Regions from separate parts of the Rossellomorea sp. GAMAL-10_SWC genome, predicted to be linked through region 2. Evidence: predicted binding sites of a transcription regulator. Region 2 holds the regulator's gene; each other region holds the start of a gene.
What was found. Region 2 encodes Rex, which represses fermentation and respiration genes when NADH is low (regulators of the CRP and FNR family bind a similar motif). Its sites were predicted from a motif close to TTGTGAAATATTTCACAA; they were not measured.
Positions count from the first base shown of each region.

Region 1: a site for Rex is predicted at 1,660-1,677, ahead of V5E38_RS13380 (L-lactate dehydrogenase). Genes of this name have one in related genera too.
Region 3: a site for Rex is predicted at 1,892-1,909, ahead of V5E38_RS12295 (nitrate/nitrite transporter). Genes of this name have one in related genera too.
Region 4: a site for Rex is predicted at 1,856-1,873, ahead of V5E38_RS23735 (formate/nitrite transporter family protein). Genes of this name have one in related genera too.

Region 1 covers NZ_CP144911.1:2,687,066-2,691,287, reverse strand. The annotation lists gene V5E38_RS13395 (nucleotidyltransferase family protein) at 1-649, shown strand, start outside; gene rpmG (50S ribosomal protein L33) at 735-884, shown strand; gene V5E38_RS13385 (5-formyltetrahydrofolate cyclo-ligase) at 1,003-1,566, shown strand; gene V5E38_RS13380 (L-lactate dehydrogenase) at 1,752-2,711, shown strand; gene V5E38_RS13375 (M15 family metallopeptidase) at 2,861-3,607, shown strand; gene V5E38_RS13370 (YqgQ family protein) at 3,719-3,922, shown strand; gene V5E38_RS13365 (ROK family glucokinase) at 3,979-4,222, shown strand, end outside.
Region 2 covers NZ_CP144911.1:4,115,953-4,120,174, reverse strand. The annotation lists gene V5E38_RS19865 (ABC-F family ATP-binding cassette domain-containing protein) at 1-1,518, opposite strand, end outside; gene V5E38_RS19860 (redox-sensing transcriptional repressor Rex) at 1,680-2,306, shown strand; gene V5E38_RS19855 (CPBP family intramembrane glutamic endopeptidase) at 2,354-3,025, opposite strand; gene groES (co-chaperone GroES) at 3,300-3,584, shown strand; gene groL (chaperonin GroEL) at 3,644-4,222, shown strand, end outside.
Region 3 covers NZ_CP144911.1:2,489,008-2,493,229, forward strand. The annotation lists gene moaA (GTP 3',8-cyclase MoaA) at 1-99, opposite strand, end outside; gene V5E38_RS12285 (Crp/Fnr family transcriptional regulator) at 409-1,125, shown strand; gene V5E38_RS12290 (cyclic nucleotide-binding domain-containing protein) at 1,410-1,853, shown strand; gene V5E38_RS12295 (nitrate/nitrite transporter) at 1,983-3,491, shown strand; gene V5E38_RS12300 (hypothetical protein) at 3,734-4,222, shown strand, end outside.
Region 4 covers NZ_CP144911.1:4,921,467-4,925,688, forward strand. The annotation lists gene V5E38_RS23725 (ABC transporter ATP-binding protein) at 1-57, opposite strand, end outside; gene V5E38_RS23730 (SGNH/GDSL hydrolase family protein) at 50-868, opposite strand; gene V5E38_RS23735 (formate/nitrite transporter family protein) at 983-1,786, opposite strand; gene V5E38_RS23740 (DUF2573 family protein) at 2,051-2,314, shown strand; gene V5E38_RS23745 (proline dehydrogenase family protein) at 2,503-3,420, shown strand; gene V5E38_RS23750 (YuzL family protein) at 3,596-3,736, opposite strand; gene V5E38_RS23755 (3-hydroxyacyl-CoA dehydrogenase/enoyl-CoA hydratase family protein) at 3,986-4,222, shown strand, end outside.

The DNA.
Region 1 (4,222 bases), 1.4 Mb from region 2:
TCGGGAGGCATTAAAAACTCATTTTGAAAGTAAAAGTAGATTTTCTATGTTTGTAAAACAAGTTGATAAATGTGGATCATACGGAAATGTAAAAGTAAAAAATGGACAAATAATCGATTTTATTGAAAAGCCGAATGAAGGTAGTGAAATAAGTAAATTAGTTAATACTGGAATTTATATTATGAGTCCTGAATTATTATATCAAATTCCAGAAAATCGTTATTTTGACATTAGTAATGATCTGATTCCTTTAATGTTAAAAAATAATATCGGTTTAAATGCTTTTCATTTAAAAGGTTATTGGATTGATTATGGGACCCCTAGAAGATTTGCAAAACTAAACGTAGATTGGATTGAAGAGAAATTAAACTTACCTATTCCTGCCGTTCAAATATTACCGAGAATCTTTTTAGGTGAACATGTAACGATAAATAATAATGTTAAGATTGTTTCTCCCGTTATTATTGGGAATGATGTTACGATTGAAGAGAACTGTGTAATCGGCCCATATGTGTCGATTAGTTCTAATATTCGCATCGATCAAGGCAGTGTATTACATCATCAAGCTGTCTTTCAAAAATATACTCTGAATTATGAGAATAAGTTTGTACATAATTCAATAAAAAAAATATCAAAAGAAATACATTGAATCAATAAAAACTATGGAAATTATCGCGAAAGAATGTTATTATATACAAGTCTGATTATGTCACTATGTCAGGAGGGAAAATAAAATGCGCGTAAATATTACTTTAGCATGTACAGAATGCGGAGATCGTAACTACATCACTACTAAAAATAAACGTAATAACCCAGACCGTCTTGAGCTTAAAAAATATTGCCCAAGACTTAAAAAAGTTACAGTTCATCGCGAAACAAAGTAAACAGTAGGAATTTTCCTACTGTTTTTTTTATATCTAAATACTTATAATTTTAATTAGAATACATATCAATGAACTTTTACTTTAGAAAACTCGATCCTGACCTATGGAGGCCATTATTATGGAAAAAAAAGAAATTAGAAATTCTATGATGAAAAACTTGAAAAATATTTCAGCATCGGAAAGAGACGAAAAGTCAAAAAAAATTATAGAAAAATTATTAAATACAGAAGAAATGAAGAGTGTAGATATAATAGCAACAACAATGCCAATGGAGCATGAAATAAATACTAAGTATTTAATCACTGCTTGTTGGAAAATGAATAAATCAGTTGTTGTCCCTAAATGCAACCATGAGACTAGAAAAATGCATTTTTACAAAATCAATTCATTTGATGATTTAAAGAAAGGTTATTTTGGAATACAAGAGCCGATAGAAGAAAAATGCGAGGAAATAAGTAAAGAACTTATTGATTTAATAATTGTGCCTGGAGTAGCATATACAAAAAATGGTGAACGACTAGGATATGGTGGTGGTTATTTTGATCGCTACTTAGAAGATTATAATAAACAACACTTAGCCTTAGCTTATGACATTCAAATTATTGAAGAAATACCAACCGAAAAACATGACATTAAGATGCCGTTGATTTTAACAGAGTCAAGAATAATAGAAGCGATGTAATAAGTGCATAATGTGACGCGATTTGTTTGAAAATAGGTAAAAGAGTCTTATTGAAAAAAATTAAATTTGTGCAGGACTAATATTGTAACAAATTTGTAAAAAGTTTCACAAACTTTGAGTGGAAATACATATATAATAAAGAAGTCCCAGTTACTTACACTTTTAACACAAATGAGGTGGATATTATGTTACACAAAGAAATAAATCGTGTCGCACTTATCGGAACAGGCGCAGTTGGAGCTAGTTATGCTTTTGGTATGTTAAATAAAGGTGTTGCCGAAGAACTAGTTATGATTGATTTAAATAAAGATAAAGCGGAAGGGGACGCAATGGATTTAAGTCATTGCCTTCCTTTTGTAGATTCTAGAACAAAAATTTGGGCTGGAGATTACAGTGATTGTAAAGATGCGAGTTTAGTCGTCATTACAGCTGGAGCAGCTCAAAAGCCTGGAGAAACTCGCTTAGATTTAGTTGCAAAAAATTGTGCTATTTTTAAAGGGATTGTTGGAGAAATTATGGCTTCAGGATTTGACGGTATCTTTTTAATTGCCACAAATCCGGTAGATATTTTAACTTATGCAACTTGGAAATTTTCAGGACTACCAAAAGAAAGAGTAATCGGATCTGGTACTAGTTTAGATACTGCACGATTTAGATATATGCTTGGGGATTATTTTAATGTTGATGCAAGAAATATCCATGGATATATTATCGGTGAACATGGTGATAGTGAACTGCCAGTTTGGTCTAAAACAAATGTTGGTACCTCACCAGTACACCATGTATTAAAGAAAAATCCAAAATACAGCCAAAGAGAGCTTGATGAAATCTTCTTAAATACACGTGACGCCGCATATCACATTATAAAGAAAAAAGGCGCAACGTACTATGGAATTGGTATGGGCTTAGTTAGATTAACAAAAGCGATTCTAAAAAATGAAAATAGTATTATTACGGTTTCTGCATATTTAGATGGACAATATGGAGAACGCGATATATATATTGGCGTTCCAGCAGTAATTAATCGTGGTGGAATTCGAGAAGTTGTTGAACTAGATTTAAATGAATTAGAACAACGTCAGTTTAAAAACTCCGTAGACACATTAAGAAGAACGATGGAACCTGTTTTGGGTAACGAAAATTAATAGATGATTTTTTTCAGAAGTTAAATAATGAGTTAATAAGACCTCTTTCTATTTGAAAGAGGTCTTATTGTATAGAATATTTGAAAAATATGCCAACTTTTTATATTGTAAAAGTAACAAAAAGAATTAAGGAGGTAATTTTGAAAAAAATAAATAGTAAGTACTCATGGGTATTAATAGTGATATTCATTATTGGGCTAGCTCTATTTTTTGGAAACCAAAATTTTCTTAATAATCATCTAAAAAAGACTAAAGAGACTTCACTGAAATTTCCTAATTACGATGATACAGCAATCGAAGCTGAGAATGGATTATTAGCTGTAACGAACCCTACATCTAATTTAGTATTAGTTAATAAAGAAAGAAAGCTACCAGATGGGTATGAACCACCAGATCTAGTTTATCCGGTTGTTCCTTTACATGGAGTAAACAAAGATAAGACATTAATGAGGAAAGAGGCAGCTCATGCTTTAGAAAAATTATTTGAAAGAGCAGAAGCGGATGGTATAAAGCTGACTCCAGTTTCCGCATATCGCTCTTTTGATCGCCAAAAAAGCTTGTATAATTATTATGTACAAATTCATGGTGAAGATTGGACTCAATCTTTTAGTGCTGTTCCTGGTACAAGCGAACATCAAACAGGTTTATCCATAGATGTATCATCTCCAAACTTCGGTAACAAGCTTGAACAAGGATTTGGAGAAACGAAAGAAGGAACTTGGCTTGCAGACCATGCACATGATTTTGGATTTATCATTCGTTATCCAGAGGACAAAGTTGATATTACAGAATACAATTATGAACCATGGCATATAAGATATCTCGGGATAAAATACGCTACATATTTATATAAAAATGATTTAGCTTTAGAAGAAGTAATGAAGCCTAAAAAATAATTAAAAATGCCTACAAAATAAATGGTTTGTTTGGTATTTCACATTGACGAGTAATCGTTTCCAACTTATACTTATTACATGTTTAGAAAGATAAAATAATAGGAGTTAAGTATGAAATCCGTATATGATATTCAACAATTTCTAAAGAACTATGGGACCTTTATTTATACAGGTGATCGATTAGCAGACTTGATGTTAATGCAAGATGAGCTAAAAGAATTATTTTTAGCGAATATACTTGAAAGTAAAGATTTACAAATTGCGACCATGATATTAAAAAAAGAGATGGATGAAATAAAAAATAAAACGGTTTGAAGAAATCGTTTTTTTTAGAATCTATTGCAAACGATTTCACTACGAAGGGAGAAGACATTATGGCTAAAATGATTGTAGGTGTCGATTTAGGTGGTACAAGCATTAAATTGGCATTATTAACAAATAACGGGGAATTCATCGATAAATGGGAAGTACCAACAGATAAATCTGATAGTGGTAAGCATATTCCTAAAACAATTACAATTGCAATTGAAGAAAAGCTTAAACAGATGGATAAAACAAAGGAAGATATCGCTGGAATCGGTATTGGAGCTCCAGGTTCGGTTCGATTAGAAGATG
Region 2 (4,222 bases):
GTAACGATCATGAGAAACAAATAAAATCGTTCCAGGGTAGTCTAATAAAGCATTTTCTAACACTTCTTTACTATCTAAATCTAAGTGGTTAGTAGGCTCATCAAGAATTAGGAAATTAGCTTTTTTCATCATAAGCTTAGCCAAAGCTAATCTTGCTTTTTCTCCACCACTTAAAGAGGTAACAATCTTTGTCACGTCATCTCCAGAAAATAAAAAGTTCCCTAATATTGTTCGAATTTCTTGTTCGGGCTTTAATGGATAATCATCCCAAAGTTCGTCTAATACTCTTTTATTAGAAGTTAGTTTTGCTTGCTCTTGATCATAATATCCAACCGAAACGTTTGCACCAAAATCAATCGTTCCCTGTAATTTTTCTAAATCTCCTATAATCGTTTTAAGTAATGTCGATTTACCAACACCATTTGGACCGACTAAAGCAACACTATCGCCTCGATTCAGTACGAATCTCATCGGCTCATCAATTGTTGGGATACGATCATAGCCAATAAATAAATCTTGTACAGACAACACATCATTACCGCTTTGTTTTTCAATTGTAAATGAAAAATTAGCCGAAGATTCGTCTCCAAGTGGCCTGTCTAATCGAACCATACGATCTAATTGTTTCCTACGACTTTGAGCTCTTTTGGTAGTTGAAGCACGCGCAATATTACGCTGCACAAAATCTTCAAGTTTAGAGATTTCCTCTTGTTGCTTTTCGAACTGTTTTAACTCTTGTTCATATTGAGCTGCTTTTAGATCAAGGTACTTACTATAATTACCAACAAATCGTTGATGCTTATGATTAGATATTTCATAAACAATATTAACAACTTGATCAAGGAAATATCGATCGTGGGAAACGATTAATACAGCACCAGGGTATGACTGTAAGTAGCGCTCCAACCAACTTAGAGTGTCAATATCTAAATGGTTCGTAGGCTCATCCAGGATTAACAAATCAGGCTTTGTCAATAATAGCTTACCTAATGCCAGTCTCGTCTTTTGTCCACCGCTTAACGAAGAAATTTTTGTTTCGTAATCTTCATTACTAAAACCTAAACCACTAATTATTGAACGAATATCTGCTTCAAACTGGTAACCACCGTTTTCTTTGAAAGTATATTGAAGATGATCATATTCATTCATAACCTTGTCATAAACGGCTTGATTTGAGTAGACATCCTCTCTAGTCATTTTAACTTCTAATTTTCTCATATTGTCCTGCATCTCTACTAAATGATTAAATACAGAATAATATTCTTCCCAAATCGTTTTATCGCTTTGTAAACCAGAGTTTTGGGCTAGGTAGCCTACAGTAACGTCTTTAGGTTTATTTATTTCACCGCCATCATAGGATATTTCGCCTGCTATGATTTTCAATAATGTAGATTTTCCCGCACCATTACGTCCAACTATGGCAACTCGATCACTCGTTTGAACTTCTAATTTTATATTTGAAAGTATAATGTCACTACCAAAATACTTTGAGACATTATTTACTTGTAAAAGAATCATGGATAACACCTCATTGCAAAATTTTTTATGTATGTAACTGTAGACTGTCAAAATTCTTAAATATAGTGTATATTTTACATTAGAACAAGTACTTTATTACTAAAATAAAGTCAAATTACACACCATAGTAAAAAGAATTACAGTAAGTGGGGGATTAAAAAATGGATTCGGAACAAATTAAAATTCCACAAGCTACTGCTAAACGTCTACCTTTATATTACCGTTTTATAAAGAATTTGTCTTTATCAGGTAAACAAAGAGTTTCTTCAGCAGAGTTAAGTGAAGCAGTAAAGGTAGATTCCGCTACAATTAGAAGAGATTTTTCATATTTTGGAGCACTCGGTAAAAAAGGTTATGGCTATAACGTAAATTATTTATTAACTTTTTTCTCGAAAGCGCTTAACCAGCATGAAGTTATGAAAGTTGCATTAATTGGTGTTGGTAATTTAGGAACAGCATTCTTACACTATAATTTTATAAAAAATAATAATACAAAAATTGAGATGGCATTTGATATTGATCCAAATAAAATTGGTACTGAAATAGGTGGAGTACCCGTTTATAATCTAGATAATCTAGAGGAAGTTATGAATGAAGATATCCAAATCGTTATTTTAACTGTTCCTGCACCTGTAGCACAATCAATAGCTGATCGATTAAATGGAAAAAATATTAGAGGAATCTTAAATTTCACACCTGCACGAATTAGTGTACCAGAACATATTCGCATTCATCATATAGACTTAGCAGTTGAACTGCAAACATTGGCATATTTTTTACAACAATAAATTCATATCAAAATAAAAACCCCCAAAAAAATTGGGGGTTTTTGGTTTTAATGTAAATTGATCTGCTGAAAAACGACAAAAGAGTTCATTAACATATGTGTTAAGATTGGTACCATAATTGAGTTTGTTCGTTTATACAGATAACAAAATACAAAACCGATTAAAAAGTATGATAAAAAGAAGGGCATGTCTCCGTGCATAAGCGAAAAGATCGCTGAACTAATCCCAGCAGAAATAATAAATGGTAAACGATTATAAAGCCTTTTAAAAATAATTCGACGAAAAATAATCTCTTCTAAAATTGGTGCAACTAGACTTGGGATGATAATAAAAGCCGGGTTAAGCTTAGCGATGTTTATGATATTTTGAGTATTTTCTGAGCCCTTATGTAAATCAAATACATAAATTAAAATTAAATTACAAATGATTTGAGTTAACATTGTTATGAAATAACCTAAAATAACCCAATTTATTATTGTACGAAAATTAGTTTTTAGATTCTTTATTCCTTCATAAATGGGTTTATGTAATAAGATAAGTATAATAATTAATCCACTAACGAAACTAATACAACCCCATAATGCCACCGCTTCAAGAGAAGCTGTTTTCTGATCCACTCCAACGTATAAGTTACTATTTAATAAATAGGGCACCCCAAATACCGCTGAATATTGAAGAACGACATACGTTAATAAAATCCATAAATCTCTAGTTTTCAATACGATAGCTCCTTTGTGTTGATATTTTTCAGAACCCAAAGGTTTATAACAACACGTACATTATTTTACTCGTTTCTTTTGTTTCTTAAAAGAAATTTTCACTTTTTATTTTACTTTTGATTGTAAAGAAAAAAACTTATTAAATTTCGACAAGAAAAGTGCCTGCTTCGGGCTTGCAAAATTTTTTGATATTATTTAAACTAATAATTGTGTTAGCACTCAATATACATGAGTGCTAAAAAATAATGATTTGATTATTGAGGAGGTATTACACATGTTAAAGCCATTAGGTGATCGTGTTGTAATTGAGCTTGTTGAGTCTGAAGAAAAAACTGCTAGTGGTATCGTGTTACCAGGTAGTGCACAAGAAAAGCCACAAGAAGGCAAAGTTGTTGCAGTAGGTACTGGCCGAGTACTTGAAAATGGTGAGCGCGTAGCTTTAGAAGTATCTGTAGGTGACCGCATTATCTTCTCTAAATATTCAGGAACAGAAGTTAAGTACGGTGGCACTGAATACTTAGTACTTCGCGAAAACGATATACTTGCAATCATAGGTTAATAAAATAAAAATACTTAAATTAAAAAATAAATTTTTTATATTATAAGGAGGTCATTTTCATGGCAAAGGACATTAGATTTGGTGAAGAAGCACGTCGCGCAATGTTACGTGGTGTAGACGCTTTAGCTGATGCTGTTAAAGTAACTTTAGGACCAAAAGGACGTAACGTAGTTCTTGAGAAAAAATTCGGTTCTCCATTAATTACAAATGATGGTGTTACAATCGCAAAAGAGATCGAATTAGAAGATGCATTTGAAAATATGGGTGCAAAATTAGTTGCAGAAGTTGCTAGCAAAACAAATGATGTTGCTGGGGACGGTACAACAACTGCGACAGTTTTAGCTCAAGCTATGATTCGTGAAGGTCTTAAAAACGTAACTGCTGGTGCAAACCCAATGGGTATCCGTAAAGGGATCGAAAAAGCAGTTGCTGTAGCAATCGAGGAATTAAAAACTATCTCAAAACCAATTGAAGGTAAAGAGTCAATCGCACAAGTTGCTGCAATTTCTTCAGCGGATCCAGAAGTTGGACAATTAATTGCTGAAGCAATGGAGCGCGTTGGTAACGATGGAGTTATTACTCTTGAAGAATCAAAAGGTTTCACAACTGAGTTAGAAGTAGTAGAAGGTATGCAATTT
Region 3 (4,222 bases), 1.6 Mb from region 2:
TTTAGGCATACAGTAGCTGCATCTAAAGTTACAACGGTCTGTGACAGATATTCTTAAATCTCGTAATGGTCGATTGCGGGTATCGAGAATATTCTTCATTTTTTTCCACCCCTTATTTTTTGTACGACTATATTAGCATACAAAATTCTTTCACTGTATGATGTATGTCACAACCTTGTATTTAAACTATTTAGTATTTATGTTCTAGAATATCTTGTTGGACGATTAATTTATCATTTTGCCAAATGTAGTTTCAGAGCTTTAACGGCAATATTTTCATATTCTATCTCCTTAGAGTTCTATGCTATTCAATCGCATGGTATTATAATATTAAATGTAATACATAAAATACTTGTTTAAATACATAAAAACATTTATGTTCAACTATAACGAAGCGGAGATACTTTGATGGAAAAAAATAATAATAGAAAAAGTGACCTTTCAATCGTTTCTAAAGATTTGGCTTCCTTATTACAGTCAATCGGATCAACTCGTGCAGTAAAAAAAAGCACCTTCTTATTTCAAGAAGGAGAAGATGCTAAAGAATTGTATCTTATTAAATCAGGAATGATCCAAATAAGTAAACTGACTCAAAATGGTGATGAATTAAATCTTCGCATTTGTCAAAAAGATGACTTAGTTGGAGAATTGACTCTCTTTTCAGAGAATGCGACTTATATGCTTAGCGCTTACGCATTAGAAGCAGCAGAAGTGCAGGTCATTCCTAAAGATATTTTGGAGAAAAAACTAATTAACCATGCTCCATTGACATTTGAATTTATGAAATGGATCTCTACTCACCTTAGAAAAAATCAATCTAAGATTCGAGACTTAGTATTAAACGGTAAAAAAGGCGCACTTTACTCCACACTCATCCGTATATCGAACTCTTATGGAGAATTAATAGAAAACGGAATTCTTCTTAATATTCATCTTACTAATCAAGAATTAGCTAAGTTTTGTGCTGCTACTAGAGAAAGTGTTAATCGGATGTTAAGTGATTTAAAGAAAAAAAATGTTATTGGTTATTCTCCCGATGGAAAAATTATTATCAAAGACTTACAATTTCTTAAAAATGAAATTGGCTGTGATAACTGCCCAAAAGATATATGTAACATAGATTAGTTCTCTTTAAGACAATTAAAGTATTAAGCTGTTTAAGCTTACCTTTACGGAATATTATTAATTATATGTAACCTTAACTTAGACTCTAAATAGTTAAGGTTATTTATTTTTTATTACTTTAATTTTCTATAAAATACTCAAAAATCCCCGTTCTTTTAACTGATTTCAAATCATCCTATCGCTATTATTAGAGCTAGTTGTGTGAAAAGAGTCACAGTTTTACTCAAATCGTTTTTATATAATGATGAAAAAATATGGTCTTGTAATATAGGGAGAGAAAAAAATTGTATAAACCTGATTATTTACTTAATTTGAAAAGTCTCTGTTTGTTTCATGATATCAATCATAACCTTTTAAAAAAAATAGTTGCTGCATCCAATCTATACTTTAGAGAAACTAATGAAAATATAACTATTCACAATGAACAAAATATGATTATCATTTTAACCGGAAAAGTAAAAGTTCATATGAAAGAATCGAGTGGTCTTCAATATAAAATTGGCTGCTTAAAATCAAGTGATGTATGCTTTCCAAGTCTCTTTCTGGATACTCATGTTAACAATTCCATTCTTCTTGAAGTTACCCAATCTACGACATTTCTAGAAGTCCCATTTTTATTTATAAAAAAATTGGCTTGTAAAGATCCTGTTTTAAAACGTAATATTTTGCGCTCTTTTCATAAAAACCTTCTAAGTACTTATGAAGAAATTTTCAATTTGATGAGTTAACGAATAGTTAAAAATAAGTTATTCATCCTTCCTACTTTGTGTGATATAGTTCACAACATTACTTTCGATTGATTGGTAATATTTAGTTAATAAGTTTTATTATTGATCCATTGAAAGGGGCATCATTATATGAAAAGTTCTAAAATCCAATTACCTCTTCAAACATCAAGTCTCATCGTAGGGTTCATGGTATGGGTACTCATTTCTTCACTCATGCCAAATATTCGCCAAGATATTGAATTAACAAATGGTCAAGTCTCCTTAGTCACTGCCATCCCTGTTATTTTAGGAAGCATCCTACGTATTCCAATCGGGTATTACACAAATCGATTTGGAGCAAGACCTATTTTCACCATCTGTTTTCTTGCACTTTTATTTCCTGTATTTTTCATTAGTCATGCTGATTCACTTTTAGATTTAGTTATTGGAGGATTGTTTGTTGGTATAGGTGGCGCAGTCTTTTCAATCGGAGTAACTTCACTACCAAAGTATTACTCTTCAAATAAACATGGTTTTGTGAATGGAATCTATGGATCTGGTAATATCGGTACAGCAATAACTGCATTTTCCGCACCTGTTTTAGCGAAATCAGTTGGTTGGGAAACAACAGTCAGATTTTATTTAGTATTACTAATTGCGTTTGCGTTATTAAATTTTCTGTTTGGTGATAAAAATGAGAAGAAAGTAAATGTTCCGATTGTAAAACAAGTAAAAGAGGTTTATCGTAATTCAACTTTATGGTCACTAAATTTATTCTATTTCATTACATTCGGATCATTTGTTGCTTTTACAATCTATTTACCCAATTTCTTAGTTAATAATTTTAATTTAAGTCCAGTTGACGCTGGTATACGAACGGCTGGATTCATTGCTCTAGCAACACTCTTCCGACCAATCGGTGGCTTTCTTTCAGATAAATTCAATCCTTTCAACATATTATTGTTTGTCTTTGGTGGATTAACTTTCTCTGGCGTTCTATTATCTTTTTCTCCTACTATTAAACTGTATACTGTAGGGGTTTTATTAGTAGCAGTTTGTGCAGGGATCGGAAACGGTACGATCTTTAAATTAGTACCTCTTTACTTTACAAAACAAGCCGGAATTGTAAATGGGTTGGTTGCTGCTATGGGAGGTTTAGGAGGCTTCTTCCCTCCATTAATTTTAACATCTGTTTTTAGCTTGACAGGACATTATGCGATCGGATTTATGGCTTTATCTGAATTTGCGCTTCTCAGTTTTGTTATTGTAGTATGGATGACTTTCCGTGAAAAATTGAAAACGGAATATAAAATATTAGAAAATACGGCCCAAGCAATGATGGTAACAAATGATCAAGGAGTAATTCAAAAAATAAATCCTTACTTCACTAAAGTAACTGGCTACAATAAAGAAGAAGTCATTGGGAAAAAGCCAAGCATCCTTCAATCAGGACATCACAACAAAGCATTCTATGTACAACTTTGGAAACAACTCAAAGATCAAGGTAATTGGCAAGGTGAAATTTGGAACAAGCGAAAAAATGGTGAAGTTTATTTAGAATGGCTGACGATTACTCAAGTGTGTAACGATAATGGCAAAGTGATTTATTATATCGGTCAGTTTTGTGATTTATCGACTAGTAAGAGTAAAATAAACTAGTTAAAAATGAAGTTTATTCTATATCATACTTGTAAAAAACCTCACTGAAGAAGATAAAAGATCTGATGCTTTACATAATGTGGTCCATTTAATAGGGACCACTTTCTTTTTCTGTGATGACCTATGTTTACAATACTCCCCCACCTACCTGTAATAAATGTCACAGGCTTTTTCTTCGTTATCTTCTATAATTAGGAATGAATCAATTATCAGCGATAAAGTCACAGGAGGAGATATTCATCATGTTAACTGTTGAATTACACACTATTAGCCCTGATCTATCAATAGAAGATGTTCTTCATTTGAGAGGATTTGGAATTCAAGAAGAAACGTATTTTTACACAAAGGGTAACATTAAATTAGAAGTTGTCATAGATTCTGATAAAAGATCTTTAAAAATCAATATTCCCCCACAATTAAATCTAAAACAATATACAATCGTACACCATATGATTAAGAATCTTATTCTAGTTCTTAATGCTGAATATAATGATTCTCAAAGTTTATTAGGCTACTTAACAAATGGAGAAGGAGCATACCTCATTTCAAATTGGGAATATTGGGTTGCCTTTCTTCAAAAAGCGAAACTACGTAGTTTAGAAGGAAAAAAGGTACAAGTATTCGATGAAACAAATAAAGAAATTGCCTCTGGTATGTTTATTAGCTACACGATGTTTGATCAGTCTTCAAATATTACAGAATGTACATTGATTACACACTTTGGTGAGAGG
Region 4 (4,222 bases), 810 kb from region 2:
TAGTACTTTTCCTTTAATACTCTTTGTAACACCCTCTAATTTAAGAACTTTATTCATTCGACTCACCTCGAAGCTGACTTCCTATTTTACTAGTTAAGCGATTGGCCATTTCTATATAACCGTCTTTGTTCGGATGAAAATGGTCAGTGTACAAATATTTCTTTTCTTCGTTAAAAAATAAATCGAATGTTGGAATAACGTATGCATTATTAGTTTGAAGTACCGATAATTCGAGTAGATTGTTCCATCTAGAAACAAAGCTTGAAGATGCATCCAAACCTTGAACATTATGAAATGGATTATAATATCCAAACGCATAAATAGATGCTGTAGTATTTTTTTGACGTATTAGTTTAAAAATTGATTGAAGATTATTTTTAAACGTTTTTTCATCTGGTCGATATGTCTTTAAAAATTGTTCATTTAATTGATTAGCGCCAGGAAATAAATCATTACTTCCAATGGAAAGAACAATTATGTCCGCAGTGCCAATCGTTTCTTGTATATTATTTTTCTTTAAATCGTTAAGTAAATTTGATGTTTTTGCGCCACTAACAGCTAAATTAGTGATTGTTGTTGGCTGTTTATACTCTTTTTGTAGAATGTTTTTTAATCTTCCTACATAACCTGTTCCTTCATCATCACCGACACCACGCGTAAGTGAGTCTCCTAATGCAACAATCTTCAGTTTATTATTTTTGGGAACACTGTCATTTTGATTATTTTTCTGAGCGTTATTATTCACGATTAGTTTGCTTTTTTGAGGATTTAAAACAGAATAAGCACCTTTCACGAAGCCATATGATAATAAAAGAAAACAAAGTAATGAAATGAACATGATAAACCGAACAAAATGATTGTATTTCAAATTTTACACCACCAAAAAAGGAAAAATTTTCATTATAAAATCATTATTACCATAATAAAATTAGATTTGCACGAAAAAACCTGTCCTCATAAAAAGAAGACAGGTTTTTTTGTTTTATGAAGCACGTTTTAATTCTTTTACTTCTAATTTTTGTTCATTATTCAAGTAGTAATATGCCATTCCGACACCAACTGAACCACCAATAATATTTCCAAGTGTAACTGGAATTAAATTATGCAATACATCACTAAAGGAAAAGGCTACATCATGTGGCATTATATAAGATAATGTAAAGACTGCTATATTTGCGATACTATGTTCATAACCAGAGAAGAAGAAAGCAAAGACTAATAAAAAGATCAGGAGCATTTTTGCTAGATCATCTTTAAATCTAGTTGGTAAAAAACAAGCAAGACAAACAAGCCAATTACATAAAATACCTTTAAAAAATAAGTGTAAAAATGATGCGTGAATTTTATGGTCAACTACACCTGTTAAAAAATGATCGGTAGGAAATTCCTTTGCTAGACCTGTAAAAAAATAAATAATCGCAAAAATAAATGCGCCAATAATATTTCCTGAGTAACACGCAATCCAGTTTTTTACTAAATCTAGTTTTGAAGTTTTTTTAGCTAAAGTTGAAAACGTAAAATACATCGTATTACTAGTAAATAATTCTCCACCACCATAAATAATCATAATTAATGCTGTAGAGAAAACCAGTGGATAAGCTACAGATGAAAATGGTGAATTTTGCAGTCTAAATAATTCGGCTAATTTTAAACAGACAATGAGAATAAAGCTTATATAAATAGAAGCTAAGGCAGCACGAGTTAAATATTTAATTAAGCTTTGGTCTAGTATTTTCTTTTTTTTAAGAGCTAAATCAATACAATATTGGATACTATCTCGTTCCAAATGGTTTCACTCCCTATGCGCTCTTTGATTAATACATACATAGTATACAGACAAAAAACGACGATAAGTTTGTGAAAATATGAACAAATTATGAAATTGAACAAGTTATATACTAATTATTATTTTTACTTTACATTTATAAATAATCACCTTAATACTGGTTGAAGATATAATATAATTTCATAGTAAACAGGTTTAGGTAAAAAAGGAAAGATCCAAATTAGATCTTGATAACTTAATAATAATATGGAGAGGTGATTTCGTTTGGAAAATGAATTTGAAGCAAAATTTGATGCGTTACTAAAAAAGTACACGGAATTGTTATTAGGAGATTGGTCAGAGGAAAAACAAGCTAAAGTGGAAAAATGGGTAATGTACACATACATATCAAAATCAATGCCCGCATTAGTAAAACATTGGAATGATACATATCCTCAAGCTAAAGAAGAAGTTGTTAATTTAATTAAAGAGATTAAAACGTTAAATGACCAGCATAGAGAAGCTATGGCTAACAAAAATAAGCAATAATATTTATCCATAATTTTCAAAGATGACGGCACTAAATAATTATGATAATATAATATTAAGTAAGGGCATACATTTTTCAATAAACAAAATTCGACAAATTATTAAATAATTGTTTTAACAAATTTTCATAGATGATACATTAGTAATATATAGAGAGAAAAGTAAAGTTTAATTTTGGGGGTAGAGTAATGGAACAAGTTATGAAGAATGCTTTTTTATTTATGTCTAAAAATAAGTTTTTGACTAAAATGGCTAAAAAATATGGCCTAAGATTTGGTGCAGGACGTTTTGTTGCAGGCGAAACAATCGATTTAGCTACAAAAGTTATTAAGGACTTAAATAAAAAGAATTTAAAAGTAACAATTGATTATCTTGGAGAATTCGTTGACACGGTTGAAGAAGCAAATGAAATGGCTGATCACTGTATCGAAGCAATTGAAGCGATTGGAAAAGAAAAATTAAATTCACAATGTTCTCTAAAAATGACTTCGATGGGTCTTGATATTTCTGACGAGTTAGTTTTATCAAACATGCGTCGTATTTTAGAGGCAGCTAAAAAGAATGGTGTATTCGTTACAATTGATATGGAAGATTTCACTCGTTGTGAAAAAACAATTCGTATCTTTAAGCAATTAAGATCTGAGTACGATAATATCGGAACAGTTATTCAAGCTTATTTATACAGAACTGAAAACGATATTACAGATTTAAACAGCTTAAAACCAAATTTACGTTTAGTAAAAGGTGCTTATAAAGAGCCTGCTGAAGTAGCATTCCCAGAGAAAAAAGATGTGGATGAAAACTTCAAAAAAATCATTAAAATGCACTTATTAAACGGTAACTTTACTGCAATCGCTTCACATGATGAAGCAATGATTGAGTATACAAAACAATTAGTAAAAGAACATAATATTCCAAATGATCAATTTGAGTTCCAAATGTTATACGGAATTCGTACAGAGCGTCAATTAGAGCTTGTTAAAGAAGGCTATAATATGCGAGTTTATGTTCCTTATGGTACTGACTGGTATGGATACTTCATGCGTCGTCTTGCAGAACGTCCTGCAAACGTTGCGTTCGTATTAAAAGGTATGTTCAGTAAATAATTTTAAAATTAAAGGCTAACTAAAAAGGATTGAGTGAGGATCCTTTTTAGTCAGCCTTTTTCTCTTTATACAGGATTTTTTTGTGATAAGTAGTTAGTAGTAAAACAACATTATTCATATCATTGCTTAATTCAGCAAGGTCCTAGTTTTGCTATTAAATTTGAGTGAAAAAAGCTTACTGACCCATGTTTTTTTTACCGTACTGCTGATTATTACTTTGTCTACCTTTTTCTTCTTTTTGATCTCCATGACTTGCATTACCTTGAACACTTGCTGCACTAACTCCACCCTTTGATGGATTTCTTTCACGTTTCATATCTTATCACCTCCATTTCTTAGACTAACCTATTTAAATAAAGTTATTAGTAAAAAATGGATTGTAATAAAAAAAGCAGAGGAAGGTAATTAGATAATAAATAAAATTTTATTAATTTGAACTTTTTGTTTATTGCGAAAAATAAGAATTTATCATATAGTGGAAGAAGAGGGCTCATTGATAATGGATTGGTTTATCCAGAAAGTGAATGAGTATTCATTCAAGATATGAGGAGGAGAAATGCATATGATCCAAAAAATTAAAAAAGCCGCTGTACTCGGCTCTGGTGTGATGGGATCTGGTATCGCTGCACACTTGGCAAACATAGGTATTCCAACATTACTACTTGATATTGTCCCAAGAGAACTATCTGAGGAAGATGCTGCAAAAGGTCTTTCTACTGACTCCAAAGAATTTCGTAATCGCTTTAGTCAAACGGCTATTCAGAAATTATTAAAACAAAAGCCAGCTCCTCTTGCATCTAAG